Linked DNA regions of Actinoplanes lobatus. The protein of the gene in region 1 binds, or shares a complex with, the protein of each later gene. Links are inferred from orthologs where the notes say so. Each region holds a gene or a part of one and is shown in the gene's direction. Other genes may lie near its edges.

Region 1 (2,984 bases):
ACGAGCAGCAGGGCATCACCCTGGACCGCGGCTTCGTGATCGTCGACGAGCGGCTGCGCACCGGGGTCGGCAACATCTACGCCGTCGGTGACATCGTCCCCGGCCTCCAGCTCGCGCACCGCGGCTTCCAGCAGGGCATCTTCGTCGCCGAGGAGATCGCCGGGAAGAAGCCGGCCGTCATCGACGAGGCCGGCATCCCGCGGGTCACCTACTCCGACCCCGAGGTCGCGTCGGTCGGCATCACCGAGGCCAAGGCCAAGGAACAGTACGGCGACGACAAGGTCTCGACGTACAACTACAACCTCGCCGGCAACGGCAAGAGCCAGATCCTCAAGACCGCGGGCTTCATCAAGCTGGTCCGGGTCAACGACGGGCCGGTCGTCGGCGTCCACATGGTGGGTGCGCGGGTCGGCGAGCTCGTCGGCGAGGCCCAGCTGATCACCAACTGGGAGGCCTTCCCCGAGGAGGTCGCTCAGCTCGTACACGCCCACCCGACGCAGAACGAGGCGCTGGGCGAGGCCTTCCTCGCGCTCGCGGGCAAGCCGCTGCACGCGCACAGCTGAAGCTGAAACGATCGTTCACCGCGTTAAGGAGTTTGGGACAAGATGCCGGTATCGGTAACCATGCCGCGGCTGGGTGAGAGCGTCACCGAGGGAACGGTGACGCGCTGGCTCAAGCAGGAGGGCGAGCGCGTCGAGGCCGACGAGCCGCTGCTCGAGGTCTCCACCGACAAGGTCGACACGGAGATCCCGTCGCCCGCCGCGGGTGTTCTCACCCGGATCGTGGTCGGCGAGGACGAGACCGCGGAGGTCGGCAGCGAGCTGGCCGTCATCGCCGGGGAGGGTGAGGACACCGGTTCGGCCGCGCCCGCACCGGCCCAGCAGGCGGCCGCGGAGCCGGAGCCCGCCGCTCCGGTCACCCCGTCGACGGAGAAGCCGGTCGAGGCGGAGGCACCCGCGCCGCAGGCCGCCGCCCCGGCGGGCAACGCCCAGGGCACGGAGATCAAGCTTCCGGCGCTCGGTGAGAGCGTCACCGAGGGCACCGTCACCCGCTGGCTGAAGCAGGTCGGCGAGGAGGTGGAGGCGGACGAGCCGCTGGTCGAGGTCTCCACCGACAAGGTCGACACGGAGATCCCGTCGCCGGTCGCCGGCACCCTGCTGGAGATCCGGGTCGGCGAGGACGAGACCGCGAACGTCGGCGCGGTGCTGGCCGTCATCGGCACCCCGGGCAGCGCCCCGGCCGCCGCTCCGGCCCCGGCTCCGGCGCCCGCGCCCGCCCAGGCGCCCGCGCCGAAGGTGGAGAGCGCTCCGGCTCCGAAGATCGAGTCGGCGCCGGCCCCGCAGGTGGCCCCGGAGCCCGTGAAGGCCCCGGCGCCCGCCGCGGTCGAGTCGAACGGCGCCGGCGACGCCGGCTACGTCACCCCGCTGGTCCGCAAGCTGGCCGCCGAGAAGGGCGTGGACCTGTCCACCCTGACCGGCACCGGCGTGGGTGGCCGCATCCGTAAGCAGGACGTGATCGACGCGGCCGCGAAGGCCGCCGCCGCGAAGGCCGCCCCGGCCCCGGCAGCCCAGGCCGAGAGGGCTGCCGCACCGGTCGAGAAGGCCGCCGCGAAGGCGGAGCCGAGCCCGCTGCGTGGCCGCACCGAGAAGCTGACCCGGATCCGCGCCACGATCGCCCGCCGCATGGTGGAGTCGCTCCAGGTCTCCGCGCAGCTCACCACGGTCGTCGAGGTGGACGTCACCAAGATCGCCAACCTGCGGAACAAGGCGAAGGCCGACTTCCAGGCCAAGCACGGCGTGAAGCTCACCTTCCTGCCGTTCTTCGCGCTGGCCACGGTCGAGGCGCTCCAGCAGCACCCGGTGGTCAACTCCTCGATCGACGTCGAGGCGGGCACCGTGACCTACCACGGCGCCGAGCACCTGGGCATCGCGGTGGACGCGCCGAAGGGCCTGGTCGTCCCGGTCATCAAGGACGCCGGCGACCTGAACCTGGGCGGTCTGGCCAAGCGGATCTCCGACGTCGCCGAGCGCACCCGCAACAACAAGATCGGGCCGGACGAGCTGGGTGGCGGCACGTTCACGCTGACCAACACCGGCAGCCGGGGCGCGCTCTTCGACACCCCGATCATCAACCAGCCGCAGGTCGGCATCCTCGGTCTCGGCGCGGTCGTCAAGCGCCCGGTGATCGTGAACGACCCGGACCTGGGCGAGATCATCGCGCCGCGGTCGATGGTCTACCTGGCGCTGAGCTACGACCACCGGATCGTGGACGGCGCCGACGCGGCCCGCTTCCTGGGCACGCTGAAGGAGCGGCTGGAGGGCGGCCACTTCGAGGCCGACCTCGGCCTCTAAGGACGACATGGACCGGGGGGTGCGCCGTTGCGGCGTACCCCCCGTTCTGTTTTGAACCAACCGATCTTCGGGAAAGGGTCAGGTATGCGGATCGTCATGGCCGGAGCGTCCGGATTCCTCGGCACCCGGCTCGCCGAACGGCTGCGCCAGAGCGGCCACGACATCGTCCGGCTGGTCCGGCGCCCCTCCGAACGGCCGGACGAGTCGTCCTGGGATCCGGCGCAGGGCCGGCTCGACCAGGCCGTGCTGGCCGGCGCGGACGCGGTGATCAACCTGTCCGGCGCCAATGTCGGCGACCACCGGTGGACCGAGGCGTACAAGCGGGTGCTGCGGTCCAGCCGGATCGACACCACCGACACCATCGCCAAGACGATCGGCCGGCTGCCGGCGGACGAGCGTCCCCGGGTGCTGCTCCAGAGCTCCGCCGTCGGGTGGTACGGCGACACCGGCGATCAGGCGGTCACCGAGGAGGCCCCGGCCGGCAACACGTTCCTGGCCGACCTGTGCCGGGTGTGGGAGGCCGCGGCCCGGCCGGCCGAGGACGCCGGCGCCCGGGTGGTGCTGCTGCGCACCGCTCCGGCGATCGACGCCGGCGGCTCACTGATCAAGCCGCTTCTTCTGCCGTTCAAGCTG
Region 2 (4,341 bases), 2.5 Mb from region 1 along the record:
CCCGCTGGGTCGGCGGTGTGATCCTGATCGGTTACGCGGCCCTCATGTCGGTGATCGGCACACTGGTCACGAAACGACGGGACATCGCGTAACCACAGTCTGCGAACGACGCACGGCCGGACTGTCCGGTCGTGCGTTTTTCGTTGGGACGACCAGCGGAAACGTGGTTCTGGGAGGTCTCCGGTGCGCCGGTCGGCGAGAAAACGGAGGGTGTAGTCTCGCCCCGTCGCGACGGTGCGGCGGGTGCCGGAGCCGTAGGTCACAGGGTGGACGTCCGCACCGACAGCGCCCATCCACGGCGTAGCCTGGACACCGAATCCTACCCGTCCCGCGTGACGGAGCAGTCACGTGATGACAAAAACGGTGAAAGAGGCGAACGCGGCAGTGTCGACGCAGCAGACTTCGCAGGACAATCCACTCGCGGATTTCGGTCCCAACGAGTGGATCGTCGATGAGATGTACCAGCGCTACCTGGCCGACCCGACCAGTGTCGACCCCGCCTGGCACGATTTCTTCGCCGACTACAAGCCGGCGACCTCCCAGGGACCGATCGCGACCCCGGACCAGGCCACCGCGGCGAACGCCACGGCCACCGCCGCCAAGGCGGGCACCGACGCGCCGGCCGCCACCACGGTCGCGCCTCCGAAGCCGGTGACCCCGCAGGCCGCCCCGAAGCCGGCCGCCAAGCCCGGGCCGAAGCCCGCCGAGGCCGCCCCGGCCGGCGCCCGGACCACCACCCTGCGCGGTGTGGCCGGCAAGATCGTGCAGAACATGGAGGCCTCGCTGCAGGTCCCCACCGCCACCTCGGTGCGCGCGGTCCCGGCGAAGCTGATGGTCGACAACCGCATCGTCATCAACAACCACCTGTCCCGCGGCCGCGGTGGCAAGGTCAGCTTCACCCACCTGATCGGCTGGGCACTGGTGCGGGCGGTCATCGCCCACCCGGAGATGAACAACATCTACGCCGAGATCGACGGCAAGCCCACCCTGGTCCAGCCGGAGCACGTCAACCTCGGCATCGCGATCGACCTGGTCAAGAAGGACGGGTCCCGCACGCTGGTGGTGCCCTCGGTCAAGAACTGCGAGACGCTCGACTTCCGCGGCTTCTGGCAGGCGTACGAGGACATCGTCCGGCGCGCCCGCCGCAACGAGCTGACCATGGACGACTACACCGGCACCACGATCTCGCTGACCAACCCCGGCGGCATCGGCACGGTCCACTCCATCCCCCGGCTGATGAACGGGCAGAGCGCCATCATCGGCGTCGGCGCCATGGAGTACCCGGCCCCCTACTCCGGGATGAGCGACGAGACGCTGTCCGACCACGGGGTGAGCAAGGTCACCACGCTGACCAGCACCTACGACCACCGGGTCATCCAGGGCGCGCAGTCCGGCGAGTTCCTCAAGGTGATGCACGAGCTGCTGCTCGGCCAGCACGGCTTCTACGACGAGATCTTCACCTCACTGCGGATCCCGTACGAGCCGGTCCGCTGGGTGCGTGACGTCGCCCGGACCTCCGAGGGCCAGATCGACAAGGCCGCCCGGGTGGTCGAGCTGATCCACGCGTACCGGGTGCGCGGTCACCTGATGGCCGACACCGACCCGCTCGAGTTCACCATCCGCAAGCACCCCGACCTGGACGTGCTCCAGCACGGCCTGACCCTGTGGGACCTGGACCGCACCTTCCCGGTCGGCGGCTTCGCCGGCAAGCAGCGGATGAAGCTGCGCGACGTCCTCGGCGTCCTGCGCGACACCTACTGCCGCCGGGTCGGCATCGAGTACATGCACATCCAGGACCCGGAGGAGCGCCGCTGGGTCCAGGAGCGCATCGAGGTCAAGTACACGAAGCCGGACACCGACGAGCAGAAGCACATCCTGCACCGGCTCAACGCCGGCGAGGCGTTCGAGACCTTCCTCCAGACGAAGTACGTCGGCCAGAAGCGGTTCTCGCTGGAGGGCGGCGAGTCGCTGATCCCGCTGCTCGACGCCGTGCTCCAGGCGTCCGCCGAGGGCGGGCTGGACGAGATGGTGATCGGCATGGCCCACCGCGGCCGGCTGAACGTGCTCACCAACATCGTCGGCAAGCCGTACGAGAAGATCTTCAACGAGTTCGAGGGTCAGATGGACCCGAAGTCGGCGCACGGCTCCGGTGACGTCAAGTACCACCTCGGCCAGACCGGGAAGTACACCACGCCCGACGGGCAGTACTCGACCACCGTCAGCGTCGTCGCGAACCCGTCCCACCTGGAGGCCGTCGACCCGGTCCTGGAGGGCATCGTCCGGGCCAAGCAGGACCGCCTCGACCTGGGCCTGCACGGTTACACGGTGCTGCCGCTGCTGGTGCACGGCGACGCCGCGTTCGCCGGCCAGGGCGTGGTCGCCGAGACGCTCAACCTGTCGCAGCTGCGCGGTTACCGGACCGGCGGCACGGTCCACGTGATCGTGAACAACCAGGTCGGCTTCACCACCGCCCCGGAGTACAGCCGCTCGTCGATGTACTCGACCGACGTCGCCCGGATGATCCAGGCCCCGATCTTCCACGTGAACGGGGACGACCCCGAGGCCGTGGTCCGGGTCGCGAAGCTGGCCTTCGAGTACCGTCAGGCGTTCAACAAGGACGTCGTGATCGACATGATCTGCTACCGGCGCCGCGGTCACAACGAGGGCGACGACCCGTCGATGACCAACCCGCGCATGTACCAGATCATCGACACCAAGCGCAGCGTGCGGAAGCTCTACACCGAGGAGCTGATCGGCCGCGGCGACATCACCGTGCAGGAGGCCGAGGAGCAGCTGCGCGACTACCAGGGCCGGCTCGAGGAGGTCTTCAAGGCCACCCGGGACGCGGCGGGCAGCCCGCCGCGGCCGCGGTTCATCGCCGAGGAGCCGGAGCCCGAGGTGGCGAGCGCCGTCGACGCGAGCGTGGTGCGGGCCGTCGGCCAGTCGCACGTCGAGCTGCCCGAGGGCTTCACCCCGCACAAGCGGGTCCAGCAGCTGCTCGACCGGCGGGCCAAGATGTCCACCGACGGCGGCATCGACTGGGGCTTCGGTGAGCTGATCGCCTTCGGCTCGCTGCTCGCCCAGGGCGTCACCGTCCGGCTGGCCGGCCAGGACTCGCGCCGGGGCACGTTCACCTCGCGGCACGCGGCCATCGTCGACTCGAAGACCGGCAAGGACTTCCTGCCGCTGTCGTCGCTGATCACCGGGAACGCCCGGTTCTTCGTCCACGACTCCCTGCTCAGCGAGTACGCGGCGATGGGCTTCGAGTACGGCTACTCGGTGGAGAACCCGGACGCGCTGGTCCTCTGGGAGGCCCAGTTCGGTGACTTCGTCAACGGCGCCCAGTCGATCGTGGACGAGTTCCTCTCCTCCGGCGAGGTGAAGTGGGGCCAGCAGTCGTCGCTGGTGCTGCTGCTCCCGCACGGCATGGAGGGCCAGGGCCCGGACCACTCGTCCGGCCGCCCGGAGCGGTTCCTCCAGCTCTGCGCGCAGGACAACATGCGGGTGGCGAACCCGACCACCCCGGCGAACTACTTCCACCTGCTGCGCCGCCAGGCCCTGTCCACCAAGCGCAAGCCGCTCGTGGTCTTCTCGCCGAAGTCGCTGCTGCGGCACAAGATGGCGATCTCCGGGGTGAACGAGTTCACCCAGGGCGCTTTCCAGCCGGTCCTCGGCGACGCCGGCAACAACGGCCAGCAGCTCGACGCCGCCTCGGTGAAGCGGGTGCTGCTCTGCTCCGGCAAGGTCTACTACGACCTGCTCCAGGCGCGCGGTGACCGGGGCATCACCGACACCGCGATCATCCGGATGGAGCAGATCTACCCGCTCCCGGTCGAGGAGCTCAAGGCCGTCCTGGCGCAGTACCCGAACGCCGAGGACTTCGCCTGGGTGCAGGAGGAGCCGGCCAACCAGGGCGCCTGGTCGTTCGTCGCGCTCAACCTGCTGGAGCACCTGGAGGGTGTCCGCCTGCGGCGGATCTCCCGCCCGGCCGCGGCCGCCCCCGCGGTCGGCTCGGCGAAGATGCACGACGCCGAGCAGGCCGCGCTGGTCGAGGCCGCGCTGCCGCGCCCGTAACGCACGTCGAGTGAGGGGGCGCTCCGCCGCGGCGGGGCGCCCCCTCCTAATATCCGGGGCATGTACTTCACCGATCGGGGCATCGAGGAGCTGGTCGAGCGGCGCGGCGAGGAGACCGTGACGCTGGAGTGGCTCGGCGAGCAGCTGCGCACCTTCGTCGACATGAACCCGGAGTTCGAGACCCCGATCGAGCGTCTCGCCACCTGGCTGGCCCGCGGCGACGAGGACGACGAGGACTAGATCACCGGCAGATCCGGGACCTTTGAC

Evidence for each region.
Region 2: sucB (region 1) and BJ964_RS05545 share a complex: the UniProt entries of both Bacillus subtilis proteins name them as parts of the 2-oxoglutarate dehydrogenase (OGDH) complex. The link is inferred for Actinoplanes lobatus from one-to-one orthologs.

Annotation. Positions count from the first base shown.
Region 1 is NZ_JACHNC010000001.1:3,743,513-3,746,496, reverse strand. Bases 62-2,978 are described here. They hold sucB (2-oxoglutarate dehydrogenase, E2 component, dihydrolipoamide succinyltransferase), read left to right. Parts: upstream 62-605; coding sequence 606-2,351; downstream 2,352-2,978. Other genes in these bases: BJ964_RS17595 (TIGR01777 family oxidoreductase), read left to right, coding at 2,436-2,978; lpdA (dihydrolipoyl dehydrogenase), read left to right, coding at 62-563. In the rest of the region: more of lpdA, read left to right, coding at 1-61; more of BJ964_RS17595, read left to right, coding at 2,979-2,984. UniProt on the Bacillus subtilis protein: E2 component of the 2-oxoglutarate dehydrogenase (OGDH) complex which catalyzes the second step in the conversion of 2-oxoglutarate to succinyl-CoA and CO(2).
Region 2 is NZ_JACHNC010000001.1:1,258,184-1,262,524, forward strand. The notes cover bases 1-4,274. They hold BJ964_RS05545 (multifunctional oxoglutarate decarboxylase/oxoglutarate dehydrogenase thiamine pyrophosphate-binding subunit/dihydrolipoyllysine-residue succinyltransferase subunit), read left to right. Parts: upstream 1-384; coding sequence 385-4,074; downstream 4,075-4,274. Other genes in these bases: BJ964_RS05540 (ABC transporter permease), read left to right, coding at 1-92; BJ964_RS05550 (DUF6104 family protein), read left to right, coding at 4,135-4,274. Outside these bases: more of BJ964_RS05550, read left to right, coding at 4,275-4,314. UniProt on the Bacillus subtilis protein: E1 component of the 2-oxoglutarate dehydrogenase (OGDH) complex which catalyzes the decarboxylation of 2-oxoglutarate, the first step in the conversion of 2-oxoglutarate to succinyl-CoA and CO(2).